Thioclava sp. GXIMD2076: one gene and its partner. Each later gene encodes a partner of the first gene's protein in a complex. Links are inferred from orthologs where the notes say so. Each region holds a gene or a part of one and is shown on either strand. Other genes may lie near its edges.

What was found.
Region 2: the proteins of carB (region 1) and carA are in contact, whole or in part, in a solved structure (PDB 1KEE), measured with the Escherichia coli proteins. The link is inferred for Thioclava sp. GXIMD2076 from one-to-one orthologs.

What each region holds. Positions count from the first base shown.
Region 1 is NZ_CP149932.1:298,084-309,617, reverse strand. The notes cover bases 7,249-11,148. They hold carB (carbamoyl-phosphate synthase large subunit), read right to left. Parts: upstream 10,782-11,148; coding sequence 7,449-10,781; downstream 7,249-7,448. Other genes in these bases: WDB91_RS01510 (cyclopropane-fatty-acyl-phospholipid synthase family protein), read right to left, coding at 10,988-11,148; WDB91_RS01520 (hypothetical protein), read left to right, coding at 7,249-7,387. Outside these bases: WDB91_RS01550 (glycosyltransferase family 39 protein), read right to left, coding at 1-789; WDB91_RS01545 (PRC-barrel domain-containing protein), read right to left, coding at 905-1,954; WDB91_RS01540 (hypothetical protein), read right to left, coding at 2,147-2,734; WDB91_RS01535 (FAD-dependent oxidoreductase), read left to right, coding at 2,979-5,483; WDB91_RS01530 (GH25 family lysozyme), read right to left, coding at 5,534-6,364; WDB91_RS01525 (carboxymuconolactone decarboxylase family protein), read right to left, coding at 6,461-6,796; more of WDB91_RS01520, read left to right, coding at 6,965-7,248; more of WDB91_RS01510, read right to left, coding at 11,149-11,534. UniProt on the Escherichia coli protein: Large subunit of the glutamine-dependent carbamoyl phosphate synthetase (CPSase).
Region 2 is NZ_CP149932.1:2,801,762-2,812,311, reverse strand. What follows is about bases 2,553-5,468. They hold carA (glutamine-hydrolyzing carbamoyl-phosphate synthase small subunit), read right to left. Parts: upstream 4,629-5,468; coding sequence 3,477-4,628; downstream 2,553-3,476. Other genes in these bases: WDB91_RS13890 (DUF3008 family protein), read left to right, coding at 5,425-5,468; WDB91_RS13895 (GatB/YqeY domain-containing protein), read left to right, coding at 4,797-5,258; WDB91_RS13905 (glycosyltransferase family 2 protein), read right to left, coding at 2,553-3,346. In the rest of the region: WDB91_RS13915 (pyrimidine 5'-nucleotidase), read right to left, coding at 1-591; WDB91_RS13910 (GntR family transcriptional regulator), read left to right, coding at 701-1,339; more of WDB91_RS13905, read right to left, coding at 1,346-2,552; more of WDB91_RS13890, read left to right, coding at 5,469-5,598; WDB91_RS13885 (hypothetical protein), read left to right, coding at 5,697-6,098; WDB91_RS13880 (cbb3-type cytochrome c oxidase subunit I), read right to left, coding at 6,106-7,635; WDB91_RS13875 (cytochrome C), read right to left, coding at 7,742-8,164; lipoyl(octanoyl) transferase LipB, read right to left, coding at 8,258-8,926; WDB91_RS13860 (aminopeptidase P family protein), read right to left, coding at 9,316-10,550. UniProt on the Escherichia coli protein: Small subunit of the glutamine-dependent carbamoyl phosphate synthetase (CPSase).

The DNA of each region.
Region 1 (11,534 bases):
GAGCACGGGAAGCGCAAGGAATGTGAGGACGGAGGTGGCGGTGCTGGTCAGGAACAGCCCTGACGAGACGAGCGGCCCTTGTCCTCCCTCGAAATCCAGCTTGTCAGCGGAGGCGAGGGCCACCGCCGCATGACGGGCGATCCAGCTGAAGGTGGGCAGGCAGATCGCCAGCGGCAGCACCAGCCAGAGAAGTGCCTTGCGGTCGCGGAGCAGTCTGCGGCCGCCCGCGCTCAGGAGAAGGCTGCCGAACCCTGCCAGCAGCAGGGGGGCGAAAGACCATTTTGTCAGAAGACCCAGTCCCGCAATCAGGCCGAGCGCCGCGTAATTGCCAAGGCTCGGGCGTTCGCGCAGCCGCAAGAGCGCCCAGAAGAAGGCCAGAGCGGCGATGGTGACGGTGACATTATGGGTCCGGATGCGTTGGCTTTCCCAGACCAGCTCGGGTAGCCAGAACAGCATGAGTGTCGCAAGCCCAGCCATCCAGATCCGCGTTGGCGGCACCCAGCGTCGCATCAGCGCGAAGCTCAGAGCGAAGGTGGCCCAGAGGGTCAGCGCCTTGAGGATGGCCAGTCCGGCCACCGAGGGGCCTGTGAGCAGAAACACAAGACGCTGCAACCAGATATAGAGCGGGGGCTGCGGGCCGTAGCCCCATGACCAGCCCTGCGCCCAGAGAAAGGCCTCGGCCTCGTCGATATTCAACCGGTCGCCCAGCAGGATACGGAGGGTGGCCTGAACCGCGAAATACAGCCCGAAAAGGCCCAACCAGATCGGAGACTTATTCAGCAGTGACACGGCAGGCGGGCTCCGGAGCAGAAAACGGTTCTGTGATGTTTGAAGCTTAAGCCGCGCGGGCGCAAATGAAAAAGGCCCGGAGAGTGCTCCGGGCCTTGGTCAAATGTGTATACTATCAGCCGGTGTAGGCGGGCATCTGCTCCAGCTCGTCCTGAGTGGCGGCCACATGGATCGAGAGGCCGTCATCGGCTTTCATCACTTCCATCTGGTCGGGCGTCAGCGCGACGGATTTTGCACCCATCCCGAGGAAGCCACCGACACTAACCACCACTTGCGTGACACCATCATTGCTGTCGGTCACAACATCGGTGACCTTGCCGATGGACTCGTCATTCGGGCCGTAGACGGTCTGACCCTCCAGGTCTGCAGCCTTGACGGTGCTCCAGTCGGTCACCGGCGTGCCCTCGGGGTTGGCGGGCGTATCGGCTGCGGTCGTCATATCGGCCTTGGTATCATCGGCTGCATCGGCCATGTCATTGCCGGCCTGATCCATCGCGGTGCCCGCCTCGGCGGTTTTGTCCTTGGTCCAGTCAGCGGCATCTTTAGCAGCCGCCGAAACAGCGGCACCCGCAGCGGCAGCTTTTTCCTTGGTCCAGTCGGCAGCATCGCCTGCCGCGTCGGCTACGTCATTGCCGGCATCGCTAGCCACAGTCGTGGTGTTCTCAGCGGCATTCTCCATGCCGTTTCCAGCGGCATTGGCGGCCTGGTCCATGTCATCCATGGCCGGCGAATAAGCTGGAGCGTTTTCCAGCGAAGCTTTGTCGCCCTTCATCACCAGGCGGTAATCCGAGCCCATGCTGCCTTCGGCCGAGACCATCTGCAGCGCATCGAGGTTAACGGCCACGGTTTTCTTGCCAATCCCGAGGAATCCGCCGACATCGACCAGAACGGCTTCGACATCGCCATTATTTCCGACGATCATATCGCTGACCTCGCCGATATCATCCATATCGGTATCCGCCGTCACATCCGCATCGGTCGAGGCGGTCGCATAGACGCGCTTACCGATGAAATCGGACGCCATGACGGCATCCGGCACGGACTTGAAGAACGTATCATTACCTTGGACCTGCGCGGAGGCGGCAGCATTGGTATCGGTCGACTGGGCCATAACCGGCAAAGCGGCCATAACGGTGATTGCGGTGGTTGCAAGAAGCTTTTTCATAGTCTCTTCTCCCTTAAACTCTGCAGGGCCCGGCGAGTGTTTCGCAGCGGGTGTGGCCTGCTGTATCGGGAAAGAAACTGCGACCGGTGCGTTTTGGATCCCTGCAGACCGGTCACAAGATTTTCAGGCATGTGCGGGCGTGTCGGTGGGAACCCGCCGATGCCCGCTTTACCGCAGCGGTGGGTGGACCGGTCAGAACGACATCGCCAGATGGGTGGAGACCAACCCGTTGGCATCGAAGATCTGTGTGCCACCACCGGTGCGCGGCGGGCTGGTCGCGGTGTCGCCGCCGACGCTCCAGACGGGGCCAGTGGCGTTGAGGCTCTGATATGCGCTTTGCGCGCGCAGGCTTGTGGTCCTGTCCTGCAGGTTGCCATCGAGCCCGATGGTGAAGATGTTCTGCGCGGTATTGGTGTTTGCGCCGGAGGGCGTCTCCGTGCGGTTGGCGACCTGTTCGACGGGCACCACCACCGGTGCGGTGTAGGAGGGCGTGCCGGAGCGGGGACGTGTGGCGCTGCCTTTATCCGCGGTGGTCAGCATGCCGCTCAGCGCGGATTCGACCACAAGCCCCACCTGCGCGGTCTCCGTCTTCACGCTGGTCTGGGCAGGCGTCACCCCCTTGGTCAGCTGCTCGGGGGTGGCACCTGACAGGCTTGCAGGCGCGTCGCTCTCGTCCATCTGGGCGGCAAAGCCCTGCGCGGCATTGCCGCTTTTCTGCTGGTTGAGCCAGAGCTTATGAACGGAGCTGACGAGGCTGGAAAGATAGTGCGACAGCGACATGACGGGCCTTTTGGTTAAAAGGGGGCTAAAGAATTAGGATGTTATTGATATATCCCGATGCGGCTTCCCTTGCGACAGTTTCATGTGCAGTTGGTAAACGCCCGCAGCCACGGCCGCTCCTTTATCACGCGGGACATCACGAGGGGACGCTTTGTCGTTTTTTGCCGCCAAAGGTCGGGCGCGGCGCTCCGCTTCTTTTGGCTTCTGCCAGAAATGGGTGAAAGGCCAACAGGAGATGCCCCCTATGAAAACCCATGTCAAAGCTCTGGTCGTCGGTGGCGGCGCCGTCGGCTGTTCGATCGCCTACCACCTTGCGAAGGCGGGCTGGAAGGATGTGATGCTTGTCGAGCGTGACGAGCTGACCGCAGGTTCCACCTGGCATGCGGCGGGGCTGCTTCCGCTGTTCAACATGGGTTATGCGACGACCCATATCCACAAATATTCGGTGGATTTCTACAAGACGCTGGAGGCCGAGACCGGTCTGAATGCGGGCTTCTCGATCTGCGGCAACCTGCGTATGGCGCAGACCCAGGAGCGGATGGACGAATATCTGCTCTATAGCTCGATCGCCGAGACCGCGGATGTCTACCACGAGTTCCTGACGCCGAAGGAAATGAAGGACCGCTGGCCGCTCCTGAATACCGAAGACCTGATTGGCGCGCTCTTCCACCCGCAGGACGGCTATATCAACCCCGCCGATGTGACGCAGGCCATGGCCAAAGGCGCGCGCCAGCGTGGTGTGGATATTGTCCGTAAACTGCAGGTCAATGCCTATAAGTGGACTGGTTCGGAATGGATCGTGACGCTCGAGAAGATGGTGGACAAGGGCGGTAACCTTGTGGGTTCGGGCGAGATGGTCGATATCCATGCCGAGCATGTCGTCACCGCCACCGGCAACCACGCGCAGCGCACAGCAAAACTTCTGGGCATCAAGATCCCCGCGATTCCCGTGGAACACCAGTTCATCGTGACCGAGCCCGATCCGGCGCTGCTGGCTTACCGTGAGGCGGGCAACCCCGAACACCCGGTGCTGCGGGATTCCGACAGCAAATGGTATGTGCGTGAAGAACGCGGCGGCTGGATCTTGGGCCCCTATGAGCGTGGCGCACCGGCCTGCTTCCGTCATGGCGTGCCCGATAGCTTCCGCGCCGATCTGTTCCCGCTCGATCTGGAGCGGATCGAGGAAGAATATATGTCGATGATCCACCGGATCCCGACCACCGAGACCGCTGGCCTGAAAGACGATTTCAACGGCCCGATCTGCTACACCCCCGATGGCAACCCGCTGGTGGGTCCGGCACCCGGTCTGCGCAATATGTGGCTGGCCGAGGGCTTTAGCTTCGGGATCACCGCAGCAGGCGGCACCGGCTACTATCTGGCGCAAATGATGGTCGAGGGTGAAGCCGAGATCGATATGGCCTCGCTGGACCCCAAACGCTACGGCCAGTGGATGACCAATGAATGGGCGGTGAAGAAGAACGAGGAATGCTACGAGCACGTCTTCATCCTGCACCATCCCGACGAGGAGCGCGAGGCGGCCCGCCCCCTGCGCACCACGCCCAACTACGACGCCCAGATTGCGGAAGGCGCGCAGATGGGTCAGGTCAATGGCTGGGAACGCCCCAACTATTATGGCCCGAAAGATGCGCCCTCGAACTTCGACCATGAAGCGCGTTCGTTCCGCCGTGGCGGCTGGTGGCAATATGCCAAGGACGAGGCCGAGGCGATCCGCAACACGGCCGGTCTGATCGACGCCTCCGCCTTCACCAAGCATCTGGTGCGCGGCCCCGGTGCGACGGCCTTCCTTGATCTGTTCACCTGCAACAAACTGCCGAAAGTGGGCCGGATCAACCTGACCTATGCGCTGACGCCTGCGGGCACCACCCGCACCGAATATACCATCGTGCGGATCGCCGAGGACGAATATTACCTGATCTCGGCCGGTGCATGGACGGATTACGACGCCGATTACCTGAAGAAATCGGCCGAGGACTTCCGCGCCAATGGTGGTGACTATCTCGACATCCACGACATCACTACGCAATGGGGTGTCTTCGCGCTGGCAGGGCCCAATGCGCGCGCCATTCTCAACGAGCTGGTCGTGGATGCCGAGCCGGAAACCGTCCTGTCGAACAAGCGCTTCCCGTGGCTCTCGATGCGCAATATCGAGCTGGGTATGTGCCCTGTCCGCGCCGTTCGCGTGGCCTATACCGGCGAGCTGGGTTGGGAGCTGCACTTCCCGATCGAGTTCTCGCGCTATCTCTGGAACGCGCTGCAGGAAGCCGGTGCCAAGCATGGCATGAAGCTGGTCGGCGCCCGCGCCCAGAACTGGCTGCGTCAGGAGAAATCCTACCGCGCCTTCGGCAACGAGCTGGGCCGCGATGCCACCCCGCTCGAGGCCGGCCTCAACCGCTTCGTGGATCTGGATAAAGAGTTCACCGGCAAGCAGGCGATGCTCGACAAAGGCATCCGTGCGATGTGCGTGACGTTGCTGATCGACGGTCCGGCCGATGCCGATCCGTGGGGCCGCGAGGCGATCAAGCTCGATGGCGAAAAGGTCGGGCGCCTGACCTCGGGTGGCTATTCGGTCGCCTTCGGCAAGCAGATCGGCATGGGCTATGTCCGCCCCGATCTGGCCGAGCCGGGCACCAAGCTGACCGTGCGCATGATGGGGCAGGACTATCCGGCGGAAGTCACCGTCGACAGCCCGCATGACCCCGAGAACACGCGCATCCGCGTGAATGGCTAAAGACAAAGGCCGCCCCTCGGGGCGGCCTTTTCGATTGCGGCGGGTAAGGCTCAGGGCTGCTGGCGGGCGCTATACCAGTTGGCCCAACCGGTGGGCGATCCTGCAAAGGCGTTCAGATCCACGGTCCCGCCAATCCCCGGCGCGATGCCGGTGCCGGTATATTGCCAGAAAGTCCAGCGCACGCCCGGATAGCGGTCGCGTGGGTGATCTGCCACCGAGCGCAGCCAGAAATCGTAATTCCCCAGCAGTTCCAGATCATTGTCATGCCAGAAATCCACGGTGGAATAGATTACGGGGCGGGTGCCATAATGGGCGGTCACGATATCGAGGAAGGTGCGCATCTCGGCGCGCACCGTCTGCGGATCAGGGAAGCGGCGGCAGGTCTTGGACTGGTGGTTCCATTCGATATCCAGCACGGGCGGCAGATCCCCACGCACACGGGGCACGCGGCTGATATACCATGCGGCCTGTTCCTGCGGGGTGCGGCAGAAGTAATAGAAGTGATACGCGCCCACGGCCACGCCAGCCGCGCGCGCTGCATTGGCGTTCATCCCGTAGCCCGGATCGATATAATCGCCGCCTTCAGTCGCTTTGAGCCACGCGAACCGGATGCCCGAACTGCGAGCGCGGCGCCAGTCGATCAGCCCCTGATAGCGTGCCGCATCGATCCCGTGGATCGGATAATCAGACGGGGATAATTCCCCCCACGGGTGCGGCGACCGGTCTCCGAATTGTAGCGGAATACCGGGCGCGCGATAATTGGCGGCGTCGAGCGAGGACGGATTCGCGAGTTTGCCAACCGTCGGTCCGCTTCCTCCACCACAGCTTGCAAGAGAAAGGGCGAGGCCGCAGGCGGCCAGCAACTTTCGGATAGGGATCATAACCATCTCCATAAGGGATGGCTCAACGTCTCGTATTTTTGTGGAAATGTCATCCCCTGTGAAGGGCGGACATTAATCATATATCGCCGATGCGCATTATTTCGCGAATTCGTCCCATGCCGCGAGTGCATGGCCCGAATACATCACACCCGGACCGCCACTCATCTGGATCGCGACACCGAGAATATCGCCCAGTTCCTCACGCGTGCCGCCGGCTTTGCGGAAGGACTCAACATGCAGGAGGATGCAGGGTTCGCAACGCTGGACAATGGCCATGCCCAGTGCCAGCATCTCTTTCTGTTTCCTGTCAAGAACGCCCGCGCCCTCGACATTTTCAGAGAGCGTTCCGAAACCCTGCATCGCCTCGGGAATGGCTTGGACTATGCTGCGCAGCTCCCCGCGCACGGTCGATATCTTGTCTGTATAGCTCATGATGCACCTCACATATTGCATCATGAATATGGCATGGTGAGGCCCTCACTGCGTTGACCTGAGTCAAATGTATATTTTCTAATTTGGAAACAAGGAGGGATTTGTAAATTAATTGTCCACCAATCCGGCGCAATCTTGGCGATAGAGGAGAGAGCATGGGAGACACGGATGATTGTGCGACTGGCAGTGATGATACTGGTTCTGGCGAGTGCGACGGGCGCTCGCGCGCAGGATGATCGCACGCAGCAACTTGTGGGCTGCCTCGATGTGCTCTCGGCCTATAGCAGCTGGCTCGAACACGTAGAGGCGATGCGGATGCCCGGCATCTCGAGCGGGTTCTATGGCAATACTGCCCGCGAAATGGCGCGGATCGATAACGGGCGTTACCTGTTACTGACGGATCTCTCCCGCAGCCAGAGCCGCGAGCAGATGGCGGTCTATTTCGACACGCTCGCGACACCGCGCGATGGCGGTTGGATCCTGCTCGCCCCCGAGGACTTTGCTGCGGTAGGGCAGGATATGCGCCACCGCGTCACGCTTTGCGGAGCCATTTTTTTGAGGGAGCAGCGCGAGGCGGCACTGGCTCGATGAAACCGGCCCAATGAAAAAGGCGGCACCAGAGTGCCGCCTTCCTATACCATGTCCTGACGGGTCAGGCCTGTAGCGAGCGCACGATAACATCGCCCTCGGCGCGGCTCTTCATCGCAGCGACAGCTGCGATCGACCCTGCGGCGGTGGTGAAATACGGGATGTGGTCATAGAGCGCGACCGAACGGATTTCACGGGAATCCGAAATCGACTGGTTGCCCTCGGTCGTGTTGAACACGAGTGCAATCTCGCCATTTTTCATGCGGTCCACGATGTTCGGACGGCCTTCATAGACCTTGTTGACCAGCTCCGCTTCAACGCCTTTCTCGGCCAGCCATTTGGCGGTGCCGCGGGTGGCGATAACGGTGAAGCCCATCGAGATGAGATCCTTGGCGGCATCGGCCAGATCTTCCGACTTATCGGCATCCTTGATCGAGATGAATACGCGGCCTTCGACTGGCAGCTGCGTGCCGGCACCCATTTGCGCTTTCAGGAAGGCGCGCGGGAAGTTGCGGTCCCAGCCCATGACCTCGCCGGTCGAGCGCATCTCCGGACCAAGCAGCGTGTCCACACCCGGGAAACGGGCGAAGGGCAGGACCGCTTCTTTCACCGAATACCAAGGGGTAATCGGGTCGGCCAAGGTCATCTCGTCTGCATAGGGCAGGTCGTCTTCGGGGCCGGCATCCGCCGGATAGGGCGCACGCTCGGGGAAGGCCGACATCGGCTCGCCCGCCATCAGGCGCGCCGCGATCGACGCAATCGCCGAGTCAGTTGCCTTGGCCACGAAGGGCACCGTGCGCGAGGCGCGCGGATTGACTTCGAGCACATAGATCACGCCGTCCTTGATCGCGAACTGGACGTTCATCAGACCTTTGACGTTCAGACCAAGCGCAAGCTTGACGGTTTGCTCCTTCAGCTCGGCGATCATCTCTTTCGAGAGCGAATAGGGGGGCAGCGAGCAGGCCGAGTCGCCCGAGTGGACGCCCGCTTCCTCGATATGCTGCATGATCCCCGCAACATGGACGGTCTCGCCATCCGACAGCGCGTCGACATCGATCTCGATAGCGCCGGTCAGATAGCTGTCGAGCAGCACGGGGCTATCACCCGACACCACCACGGCATTGTTGATATAGCGCTTGAGGCTTTCCAGATCGCGCACGATTTCCATCGCGCGGCCACCCAGAACATAGGACGGGCGGATCACCAGCGGATAGCCCACACGGCCTGCGATCTCGTAGGCTTCGGCTTCCGAATGCGCGATGCCGTTGACCGGTTGCTTCAGGCCGAGAGTGTTCAGCAGCTCTTGGAACCGCTCGCGGTCTTCGGCCAGATCGATGGCATCCGGCGTGGTGCCGAGGATCGGAATACCTTCCGCTTCGAGCGCATTGGCCAGTTTCAGCGGCGTCTGGCCACCGAACTGCACGATCACGCCGTGCAGAGTGCCCTTGTCCTGTTCGACGCGCAGGATCTCGAGCACATGTTCGAGCGTCAGCGGCTCGAAATAGAGACGGTCCGAAGTGTCATAGTCGGTCGAGACGGTCTCGGGGTTGCAGTTGACCATGATGGTCTCGTAGCCCGCATCCGACAACGCGAAACACGCATGGCAGCAGCAATAATCGAACTCGATGCCCTGACCGATCCGGTTCGGGCCGCCGCCCAGAATAACCACTTTCTTGCGGTCGGACGGGCGTGCCTCGCATTCCACATCGCCCATCGCGGGCGCTTCATAGGTGGAATACATATAGGGGGTCTGGGCCTCGAACTCGGCCGCGCAGGTATCGATGCGCTTGAAGGCCGCAACGACGCCCAGATTGCGGCGGGCGCGGCGGACCTGACCTTCGGTGCGGCCGGTCAGGCGGGCAAGACGGGCATCGGTGAAGCCCATCATCTTGATCTTGCGCAGACCTTTTTCGTCCATGGGCAGGCCGTGCTTGCGGATCTCAGCCTCGGCGTCGATGATCTCGCGGATACGGTCGAGGAACCACGGATCGAAAGCGGTGGCCGCGATGATCTCGTCATTGGTCAGGCCGTGGCGCATGGCCTGCGCGATCAACAGCAGACGGTCAGGGGTCTGTTTGGAGATTTCCTTGACCACAGCGGCTTTATCAGGGGCGCCGGGGATCTCGATTTCGTCGAAGCCCGACAGACCGGTCTCCAGCGAGGCTAGTGCCTTTTGCAGCGATTCCTGGAAGGTCCGGCCAATCGCCATTGCTTCGCCTACCGATTTCATTGCGGTGGTCAGCGACGGCTCGGAGCCCGGGAATTTCTCGAAGGCGAAACGCGGGATCTTGGTGACGACATAATCGATGGTCGGCTCGAAGGAAGCCGGCGTGACCTTGGTGATGTCGTTATCCAGCTCGTCGAGCGTATAGCCCACTGCCAGTTTGGCCGCGACCTTGGCGATCGGGAAGCCGGTGGCCTTGGAGGCCAGCGCCGAGGAACGCGACACGCGCGGGTTCATCTCGATCACAACCATACGGCCATCGGCGGGATTGACCGCCCATTGCACGTTCGAGCCGCCGGTTTCCACACCGATCTCGCGCAGGACGTTGATCGAGTGGGTCCGCATCAGCTGGTATTCTTTATCGGTCAGCGTCAGGGCAGGGGCGATGGTGATACTGTCGCCGGTATGCACGCCCATCGGGTCGATATTCTCGATGGCGCAGACGATGATCGCGTTATCCGCCTTGTCGCGGACCACTTCCATCTCGAATTCTTTCCAGCCCAGAAGGCTTTCATCCACGAGGATCTGCGCCACAGGCGAGGCATCCAGACCCGAGCGGCAGATGCGTTCGTAATCATCGCGGTTATAGGCCACGCCGCCGCCGGTGCCGCCCATGGTGAAAGCAGGACGGATAATTGCCGGAAGGCCGATGTTTTCCAGCTCGCCCAAGGCGATCTGCACACCCGCATTGATGTCGAACTTGCCGTTCTCTTTTTTGGGGGCGGTGACGATGGTCGCGCGCGGGTTCTCGATGCCGAGGCGGTCCATCGCCTCGCGGAACAGCTTGCGGTCCTCGGCCATCTCGATGGCCTCGCGGTTGGCGCCGATCAGCTCGACATTGAACTTTTCGAGCACACCCATATCGGCAAGGGCCAGTGCGGTATTCAGGCCGGTCTGGCCACCCATGGTCGGCAGGATCGCATCGGGGCGTTCCTTCTCGACGATCTTGGCGACAACCTCGGGGGTGATCGGCTCGATATAGGTGGCATCGGCCATGTGAGGGTCGGTCATGATCGTGGCAGGGTTCGAGTTCACCAGGATGACCCGGTAGCCCTCTTCGCGCAGAGCCTTACAGGCTTGGGCGCCCGAATAGTCAAACTCGCAAGCTTGCCCGATGATGATGGGCCCTGCACCGATAATGAGGATGGACTTGATGTCAGTTCTCTTCGGCATGGTGCGGTTCCTTCGATTCGGCGCATAACAAAGGGCGCGGGCCTTGGCGGCCTCACGCAAATTGGTGCGGGTTATAGTCAGACTACGCCTCGGCGCAAGTCCTGATCTGGCGCGCGGCGGAGGTTAGACGCAAAAGCCCTGCCTAAATATTAGGCAGGGCATAAACTTTGTCCGAAGGGTCAAAATCCGCAATCTCTACGGGGGTCTCATTCGGCGGCGTGACGAACCTCCTCCCGGAGTTCGGCGTCTTGCGCCTGACCGTTCTGCATCGCAGCAGCAGTGAACGGGGCTACCGCGCGGGTCGGCTCGATGGGGGCGTCATACATATAATCACGGGTCAGCGGCGCATCCTCGACCTTATGGGTCAACTGGTACTGAAACACGACCTGACCGCCGTAGCGGAAGGTCATTTCCGATGCGATCAGATAGTAACGCCACATCCGCGTGAAGGTCTCGTCATAAATGCCTGCGGCGCGGGCCTCGTTGGCCTCGAACCGTTTGCGCCAGTGCAGGAGGGTTTCGGCATAGTGGTTGCGCCAAACCTCCAGATCGGAGACCACGAGGTTCTCGTGTTCGATGGCGGCCGAGGATTCCGACATGGCGGGGCAATAACCACCCGGGAAGATATATTTCGTGATCCAGTTCGAAGTGGTGCCAGGAGGGGTGACCCGACCGATGAAGTGGATGAGCGAGATGCCTTCGGGGTTCAGCATCTGGCGCACATGGCGGAAATATTCGCGATAATGCGGCACG
Region 2 (10,550 bases), 2.5 Mb from region 1 along the record:
GACCGTCTGCATTCCCAGACCATGCGGCACCTCGAGATTGCGGGCATCATCCTCGAACATCGCGCCTTTCGCGGGGGTGATGCCGGCCTTGGCAAAGACCATCTCGAAGGCCTCGGCGCGGGGTTTGGGATGGAAATCAGCATGTTCGACACCATAGATCCCGTCGAACAATCCACTCAATCCGCGTGCGGCCAGCACCTGTTCGGCATAGGGTGCCGAGCCGTTGGTATAGATGATCTTGCGACCGGGCAGCGCGCGGATGCCCGCGGCAAGCGCGGGATCGGGTAGGAGCGCATCGAAAGAGATGTCGTGGACCTCGTGCAGGAAGGGCACCGGATCGATACCGTGTTCATGCATCAGCCCCGCCAGCGTGGTTCCGTAAAGGGCCCAGTAATGGCTGCGCAGATGATTGGCGCGGGCCGCATCGACCTTCAGGGTGCGCATCACATAATCCGCCATCTTCACCTCGATCTGCGCGAAGAGCGCAGCTTCGGGCGGGTAAAGCGTGTTGTCGAGATCGAAGACCCAGTCGGTGACATGGCCGAAGGCACTGGTGTCGATGGCGGCGGGGAGGGGGGATGCGTGGCTCATAGCCGATGCTTAGCGCGGTTCGGGACGGAGTGTAAATGTCGCACTTCTTGTGCTTGTCACAGCGGGCGCTGGCTCCTAAGGTCTCCCGACCAGATATGCGAGCCAGATAATGCAAAAAGACGCCTACACGCTGATCCTCGAAGCGATCGACGCCGGAACCTATAAGCCGGGCGACCGGCTGGTGGAATCGGAGCTCGCCGAGCGGCTGGGCGTATCGCGTACGCCGGTGCGCGAGGCGCTGCAACGGCTCGAGACGCAATCCATGCTGGCGCGCGACGGGCGCTCGCTGATCGTGGCCTCGCTCGATCACAACCAGCTGGCCGAGCTCTATACCGTGCGCGCCGAGCTGGAGGCACTGGCCGCCCGTCTGGCCGCCCGCCATGCCGCGCCCGAAGAAGTGCGGGTGATGCAGTCGATGATCGAGGAAGATCATCAGAAGCTGGGCGATCCGATCGCGCTGAGCCGTGCCAACAAGCGGTTCCACCGGCAGATCCATCTGGCCTCGCATAACCGCTATCTGGTGCAGCAGCTCGATCTCGTGCACCGGTCCATGGCGCTTCTGGCGACCACGTCGCTGGCGGCGGAGGGCCGTGGCGAGGTCGCTCTGGCCGAGCATCAGCGAATCGTCGATGCGATAGCGGCAGGCGACGAGGACGAGGCGGGGGCCGCATTGCGGGCCCATATCTCGGAGGCTTTCGTCACCCGGCTCCAGAGCGATGCCCGCGCTCACGGTGGTCAACCCTCCTGATCGCACTCAGTTGATCCACGGCGCGCGTTTCGGACGCGGAGGGCTGGCCTGCATGGCCGGAGCCTGCTCGTTGGTGGTGCCCGGAAGCGTGATATGGAGATCGAAAATCCCGTGGGTCGTCTTGTCCCAGTAGAACGGCTTCTCGATGAGTTCGTAGATCGCCTTCCATGCCGCAAGCGCGCCGAGCGGAAAATAGAGCTGCATCGTAGGCACCCATGGGATCAGAAACCGGTGGCTTTCGCCGCGGACCGCCCAGACCGCGAGGCATATATTGACCAGCTCGGCGGTGATGAACCCCGCCACCAGTAGTTTGATCTGGAACGGGCTCAGCAACATCTCGATCGGATGCGGCAGCCCGAAGACCATCAGCCAGAAACTCCACAGAAGCGGCGCCAGCACATATTGCGAGAGTGATCCCAGAAACATCACCTGAAACGCCCAGAACCGACGGGGCCCGAGATCGCGCATCAGGCGCTTGGGGTCGCGCATATGCACGGCCCATGTGATGGCATAGCCTTTGAGCCAGCGTGAGCGCTGCTTGATCCATGGCAGCATCCGGCAATTGGCCTCTTCCTGTGTAACCGTTGACACCAGTTCGGTGCGATAGCCCTTGCGGGCCAGCCGGACTCCCAGATCGGCATCCTCGGTCACGTTATGCGCATCCCAGCAGCCCAGATCCTCCAGCACCTTACGGCGGAAAAACAGTGTCGTGCCGCCCAGCGGCACCACGAATCCGGCTTTTGCCACACCGGGCAGGATCATCCGGAACCATGTCGCATATTCGATAGTGAAACAGCGCGAGAGCCAGTTCGTCGAGGGATTGTAATAATCGAGCACGCCCTGCAGGCAGGCGACATCGGCGGGTGCATGGGCAAAGCGCCGCGCGATGGTGTGCAGCTGGTCGGGATGGGGGGCGTCCTCGGCATCATAGACGCCGATGATGCTCCCGCGGCAGAAATTGAGTGCATAGTTCAGCGCACGCGGTTTGGTCCTGATCGGCCCGTCGGGCACCGGAAGGACGCGCATCCAGCGCGGTAGATCGGCGCGGGCCAGCGCATCGCGTGTCATATGGTCATCCTCCTCGACGACCAGCACCAGATCAAGGAGCTCGCGCGGATAATGCAGGCGCGACATCCGTGCCACCAGCCGCGGCGCGATATCGGGCTCGCGGAACATCGGCACCATGATGGAGATCACCGGTAAGCGGTCGGGGGCTGCCACTCCCGTCGTGGGCCGGCTGTCCTTGTGGCGGATCTGGGTGATGCCGGCCCAGAGTTTGAGCCCCGTGGTCAGGAGAAGGGTAAGGATCGCCCAGGCGGTGATGATGGAAAACACCACCAGCGGCATCGCGATCAGCCCCAATGCCGTGCTGAACAGGAGGCCGAAGAGGAAAACCGCGGCGCGGCGCTCGTCGCGCAGGCGGCAGCTCATTTCCGAGGCGACGCGCGATTCGGCGCGGCGGATCATATGGGTCTGTCTGCGCGCCAGAAGACTGTCGGTGATGGCGCGCTCGGTCGAGATCACCATCCGATAGGGGCCATAGGCTTCGGGCAGTTCCTTGCGGATCTCGTCAAAGAGATCGGGATGGGCGGAGGCCACGAGCGTCACGCCACCCACCCGTTTGACCGGCGCGATGACCTTGGTGCAGCACAGCTCGGCCCCGATTGCGTCGATCAGCCGTGGATCGGGCGGGTCCTGCGCCAGATCATAGGGGCTGGCGTTCCATTGCTGGGCCAAGGCGTCCATCAGCTGGGTCTCGGTGATCCAGCCATGGGCGATCAGGATATCGCCGAGCCGCGCCTCCTCGCGCCCGCGCAGCGATACCGCTTTCAGTAGATCCCCCGGGCTGAGATAGCCCATATCGACAAGGATCTGGCCAAGTGGCGTGCGGCCGATCTGTGCCCGCCTCGGCGGTGGCACGCGCCGCTTGGGCTTGGCCAGCCGCGCGGTCAGGTCGGACAGATTGTCCGAGGATACGGCCTTCTGACCGTAGAGAGTCGTTTTCATGCGTTCGCCCCCAGGCTAAAACTGAGGACAAGATTTCGCCTAAAAGTTGAATCAAACGTTAACTACAAATGAAAAGGGCGTTTTCCGTTGCGGGAAAACGCCCTCGAGGCTGTGGATAACTCTGTGGGGATTATTTCATCGCGGCGATGAAACGGTCGAACAGATAGTAGCTGTCCATCGGGCCCGGGCTGGCTTCGGGGTGGTATTGCACGGAGAAGACCGGCCGGCTTTCCATAGCGATCCCGCAGTTCGAGCCATCAAACAGCGACACATGGGTTTCGGTCACACCTTCAGGCAGCGTCTGGCTGTCCACGGCGAAACCGTGGTTCATCGAGGTGATCTCCACCTTGTTGGTGGTGAGATCCTTCACGGGGTGGTTCGCGCCGTGATGGCCGTGGTTCATCTTGATGGTCTTGGCACCCAGAGCCAGCGCAAGCATCTGGTGTCCAAGGCAAATCCCGAAGACCGGTAGGTCAGTCTTAAGGATGTCCTTGATCATCGGCACGGCATATTCACCGGTCGCGGCAGGGTCGCCCGGACCGTTCGACAGGAACACCCCATCGGGGTTGAGCGCGAGGATCTCCTCGGCGGTCGCGGTTGCGGGAAGCACTGTTACATCGGCACCGGCAGAGGCGAGGCAGCGCAGAATGTTGCGCTTGGCACCGAAATCGATGGCGACGACCTTCTTGCCTTCCTCGGTGCGCGGCTTGTAGCCATCCGGCCATGCCCAACGCATTTCGTTCCAGCGGTAGGATTGTGCACAAGTCACGTCCTTGGCGAGGTCGAGGCCGACCAGACCGGACCAGTCACGGGCCTTCTTGACCAGCGCCTCGATGTCGAAAACACCGTCGGGATTATGGGCAATGGCCACATTCGGCGCGCCCAGCTGGCGAATCGCGCGGGTCAGGCGGCGGGTATCGATGCCGCCCACACCGATCCGGTTACGCTTCTCGAGCCAGTCGACGAGGTTCGAGGTCGCGCGCCAGCTTGACGGCTCCGTCGGGTCCCATTTGACGACCATGCCGGCGGCAACCGGATCCTGGGTCTCGTCATCTTCCGCGTTCACACCGACATTGCCGATATGCGGGAAGGTGAAGGTAACGACCTGACCTGCATAGGACGGATCGGTCATGATCTCCTGATAACCCGTCATGGCGGTGTTGAACACGAGTTCCGCGACGGTTTCACCGGTGGCACCGAAGCCTTTCCCGTAGAACAATTGTCCGTCCGCCAGCGCGATCAGCGCGGTGGGTTTTTCGGATGACTGGTGGTTTGCAGACATGGCGCGACTCCCCGGGGCAAAATCTGCCGGAACCTACGAGCGTAGGCCCCAATGGTCAAGACCTCAAAGAGAAAACATGATATGCATTAAATACAATGGCTTAGCTGTATTGTGCCTTTGTGACGATCGGAGTATCCTGCCCGCTTGAACATGAAGAGGGGTTTTGCCGTGGACATGCGCGCAAAAATTAACGCCGCCTTGAAAGAGGCGATGCGCGACAAGGATCAGGCGCGTCTGTCGACGCTCCGTCTGGTGAATGCGGCCATCAAGGATCGCGAGATCGCGATGCGCGGCACCAGTGAGGAACACGAGATCACCGATGCCGACGTGATGCAGATTCTGGGCAAGATGGTGAAGCAGCGCCATGAAAGCGCGCGGGCCTATGAAGAGGGCGGGCGGCTGGAGCTGGCGGAGCAAGAGCTTTCCGAGATCAAGATTCTCGAGACCTTCCTGCCGCGCCAGCTCAATGATGACGAGGTCAAGGCGGCCATCGATGCGGCAATCGCCGAGATCGAGGCCAGCTCGATCCGTGATATGGGCCGTGTCATGGGCGTGCTGAAGGGCAAATATACCGGCCAGATGGATTTCGCGTCTGTCGGTCCGCGCGTGAAGGACCGGCTCTCGGCCTGACAGGCGCATGGGGCGGATGGAGATGGCGGCTTTTGCCGCCATTTTTTATGCGTATCACGCCGTATCCGGCACAAATCTGCCTAATCTTCAGGTTGTGTCGGAACCCATCTTTAATCCCTTCATTGGCATTCTTTAGTGACGTGTAAGAAAGGGTTGAAGGATGGATATGATTTCGGTTTTAAATGCCCGCGCAGCGCAGGTGGCTCTGGCGGCCCGCAAGGGCCTGCGTAAAGAACGCGACCTGCGGGGCATGTCGCGCGATATGTTTGACCAGTTGACGATTGGCGAACTGGAAGAGCTCGCGCATTCCGTGCTCCCGCATATGCTCGGCGGACATTGAGCGGCAGGCCGATCCCCGCCACCTTGCGAAGCCGTGACTTGCATTTGAAGCCCATGATCTTCACACCCCTTCCCCGTTAACTCAGCGGAAGGGGTCGTATGTCTGGCATGATACAGTGGAAGCCGATTGTGGGGGTTATGATGCTTGGCGCAGTGGCAGCCTGCACCAATCCGACGGGGCAGGTGCAGTCGGCCATGCCGGATCGCGAGATCCTGTCCTTCTCGAGCCAGAGCGGTGGCAAACTTGCCTATGCCTGCAGCAAGGGAGCGGACGAGCGGGAGACACGTGCCCGTGCACAGAAGGCCCATCAGGCCTATGAACACGAGATCGCTTCCTATGGTCCGGTCTTTGCCAAGACGCTGATCTCAGTGCTCAAGGCAGGTGTATCGAGCGGTGGATCGCTCGAAGCCAGCGTGAACCGCAAATCCGACGAATGGGCACGCTCTGCGGCGCTGACAGTCGAGCGCCAATACCGCTGTCTGCCAATTGGCCCTGCCTGAGTGGAGGCTAGAGCCGCGTCTCGAAACAATCCGGAGGCGGCGGTGAGGGCAGCGTCCATTCGGGGCTCATCTGCGCGTGAACCCAGACGGGCATCGCCTCCCTGCGGCCTGCCAGAAGGGTCCAGAGGATCGTTGCGATGAACAGCAGGAAAGACGCGAAGGACAGGAAGGTGCCTAGAGAGGAAAGCTGGTTGAGCAGAGCGAATTGCTGCGGATAGTCCAGTATCCGGCGCGGCATGCCTTCCTGCCCGAGAATCTGCTGCGGGAAGAAGGTCAGGTTGGTGCCAAGGAACATCAGCCAGAAATGCAGCTGTCCCATCCATTCGGGATAGGCGCGCCCCGTCATCTTGCCGATCCAGAAATAGATCCCCGCAAAGAGGGCGAAGATCGCACCGAGGCTCATGACATAATGCGAATGTGCCACCACGAAATAGGTGCTGGCATGGTCGATATCGAGCGGCGCGCCGCTTAGCAGCAACCCGCTCAGCCCGCCCACGACAAAGAGGAAGATGAAACCGAGAGCCCATAGCAACGGCGTGCGCCACAGGGGCCGCGCCTGCACCAGTGTCATCACCCAGGAGAACAGGATCACCAGCGTGGGAAGCCCCACGATCGTGGCCGCCAGCGTGAAGCCGCTTTCGGATCCCGCCATCAGCCCGCGGGTGAACATGTAATGCGCCCATGTGGCAAAGCCCAGAAGGCCGATCGCCAGCATCGCATAGATCACCGCTTTCTGGGCAAACAGGGGGCGCCCTGCGCAGGTGGTGACGATCTGCGAGATGATCCCGAAGCCCGGCAGGATGATGATATAGATTTGCGGATGGCTGAAGAACCACAGGATCTGGCGGTAAAGTTCGGGGTCGTCACTATGGATGATCCGGCGGTAGGCTGGGTCGAGCATCATGGTGATCGCACCCGCCAGCACCGGTAGCGCGCAGAGCACCATTGCCCCCGTCACAAGGATCGACCATGCGAAGGGCGAGGCGTTGTGCAAGGTGATGCCCGCGCCGCGCATGTTCAGCACGCTCGTGACCATATTGATCGCGGTCAGAATCGTCGAAAGTCCCATGACGAAGAGGGCCGCAATGGCGATAGGAGCAGTATGGGCCGAGAAGAGCGCGCCCACGCCCATCAGGCAGGCCAGCACATAGAGCTGGTAGGCGCTGCGGTTCATCCGCGGGAAGGCCAGCTCGGGTGCGCGCAGATGAAGTGGCAGGATATAGGAGCCGAAGCCCGCAAAAAGTCCGGGGATCGCCACGAAAAACATCATCAGCACCCCGTGCGAGGCGGCCAGCATTTCCCACAAAGCGGTATTGGGCGAACAGGGCGCCGTGCCGGGCCAGAGCCGTGTGCCTTCCGAGCACAGATACTGCACCCCCGGCTCCATCAGCTCGAGCCGCATATAGACCGTGAACAGCACCGAGATCAGCCCGACCACCAGCGCCGTCAGGAGATACAGGATGCCGAGCGTCTTGTGGTCGGAAAACCGCGCCGAGCCGATGGTCGCGGGCTGTGGGCTGGCGGTCTCTTGCGGCATGTCGGGTCTCCTGAAGGGCGGAATCGAGCCCGCAATACAGTCAAACCGCTCGAAAGGAAATGCCCGCCGGACGGGGCGGGCATCGGAAGGCGGGTTCGGGTCGCGCTTATTTCGCGACCGATTCCAGATAGGCGGCGATATCGGCCTGACCGCTTTTGGCTTTGTAGGTCATTCCCGAGCGCGCCGAGCTGTCGCCGGTTTTCTCGCGCAGCCAGCCGGTCGGGTCGGTGATATAGGCTTCAAGCTCGGCCTTGGTCCAGACCAGACCCTGATCACCCAGAGATTTCAGCCCGTCCTTGTAGCGGAACCCTGCGAGGCTGCCGACCTTGCGCCCGATCACGCCATAGAGGTTGGGGCCGACCTTTCCGCCTTTGACGATCGCCGATCCGTCGGGGGCGGTGATCGCATGGCAGGAGCGGCAGGTGCGGAAATCACTCTCGCCCTTCGCGGCATCCTGCGCGAAAACGGGGGTGGCGCAGGCCAGAGTTGTACCGATGGCGGCGAGTGTGGCATAACGGCTGATCTTCATCGCAAGGGTCCTCAGGTCAGTCCTCTGGCCGGTAGGCGGGCCACCGGACATGGTCGGTATGATAACACAATCAGTCCCGATATAGGTATTCACTTAGCGGGCATCAATTTCGCTAGGGTCGAAGATCTCGGGGAAATGCGCCATAAGGGCGGCGTCGATATCGCCAAGTTCCACCGGCAGGCCCAGATCGACAAGGCTGGTGACCCCGTGATCCTTGATCCCGCAGGGCACGATTCCCGTGAAATGCTCCAGATCCGGTTCGACATTGATCGAGATGCCGTGGAAGCTGACCCATTTGCGCAGCTTCACCCCGATCGCGGCGATCTTGTCCTCGGCCAGTGATCCGTCGATACCGCGTGGACGGTCGGGGCGCTCGACCCAGACCCCCACACGGCCCTCGCGGATCTCGCCCTTCACGTTGAAATCGGCAAGCGCCGCGATGACCCAGTTCTCGAGCTTCTGCACGAAGCCGCGCACATCGCGGCCACGGCGGTTGAGATCGAGCATCACATAGGCGATGCGCTGGCCCGGCCCGTGATAGGTATATTGCCCGCCCCGACCGGCCTCATAGACGGGGAAGCGGTCGGGATCGACCAGATCCTCGCGCTGTGCCGAGGTGCCCGCCGTATAGAGGGGCGGATGTTCGAGAAGCCAGATGGCTTCCTCGGCCTCGCCGGCATGAATCGCGGCCACACGGGCTTCCATGAAGGCCAAGGCCTCCTCATAAGCGACGGGCCTGTCTGAATGTATCCACTCTACCATGGCATCCTCCGGAATTTCCCCTGATGTCGCGCTTTCGGGGCAAGGATGCAAGCCCGCAAACCCTTATAAAAAAGGGGGAACGGGCGGAGATCAAAGAAAAAATCGCCAAAGTGCATTTTTCCTCTTTTCAACGCCCGCGCCACCCGCTAGATAGCCCTCACCAAGCCAGAGACAGTGCGGTCGTGGCGGAATTGGTAGACGCGCAGCGTTGAGGTCGCTGTGGGGTAACTCCCGTGGAAGTTCGAGTCTTCTCGACCGCACCATTCTCCGGATGGAGAAGCAAAAGCCCCTTCGTGGGGCTTTTTGCTTTTCTGGTGTCCTGTTTTCCTGTCCGGACAGGCTGTGAGGCGGCCAAGAAAAACGCGGCCCGAAGGCCGCGTGATATAGGGTCAGATCGGCGCGCAGGCCTTCTCCATCCAATCCCGCGTCGCGGGCGAGACATGCGGCCCGATCCTCTCCAGACAGTCCGCGTGATAGGCGTTGAGCCAGTCGCGCTCGGGCGGGTCCAGCAGATCGACCAGCACGGGACGGGTGTCGATCGGCACCCATGTGAGGGTCTCGAAGGCCAGCATCCGGCGGCTCTCGTCGGCCTCGGGGGATTTTGCGGCCTGAGTGGCCAGAACCAGATTCTCGATCCGGATGCCGAACGCGCCATCGCGGTAATAGCCCGGCTCGTTTGAAAGAATCATGCCCGTTTCAATGGGCAGGGTCGAGGCGCGCGAAATCCGCACCGGCCCCTCATGCACACACAGCGCCGCGCCCACACCATGGCCGGTGCCGTGGTCATAATCCTGACCGGCCTGCCAGAGCGGCATCCGCGCCAGCGCATCCAGATGGCTGCCGGCCACGCCCTCGGGCCATTGCGCCATCGAGAGCGCAATCATGCCTTTGAGCACGCGTGTATAGGGTGCGCGGGCCTCCTCGGGGACCGGACCCACGGCAATGGTGCGTGTGATATCGGTGGTGCCATCCACATATTGCCCGCCCGAATCCACCAGCAGCAACTCGCCCGTATTCACGGGACGGTCCGTCTTTTCGGTCACACGGTAATGGACGATGGCCCCGTCGGGTCCCGCGCCACAGATCGTATCGAAACTGATCTCGGTCAGGGCATTGGTGGCGCGGCGGCAGTTTTCCAGCGCGGTCACCACGTCGATCTCGGTCAGATTGCCCTTGGGGGCCTCCGCATCGAGCCATGCCAGAAACTCGGCCATCGCGCAGGCATCGCGGTGATGGGCGGCTTTCATGCCCGCAATCTCGGCGGCATTCTTGCGCGCTTTGGGCAGAACGCAGGGATCGGAAGCATAATGCGGCGTGGCGCCGGCTTCCGACAGGATCGGTCCGACCGCATAGGGCGCGGTGGCCGGATCAACCAGCACCGATCCCGATTGCGCGCAAAGCGCCGCGCCGAATTGATCGGGTGGGCAGAGCGTTACATCCCGGCCCAGTCCGGCCAGCAGCTCGGGCGAGAATTTGGCAGGCTCGGCAAAGAGATCCACCCTGCCATCCGCCTGTAGGATCGCAAGGCACTGCACCAGCGGATTGCGGGCGATGTCATCACCGCGGATATTGAGGAGCCAGCAGATGGAATCGGGTTGAGTCAGAACGGCGGCACTGTCGCCCG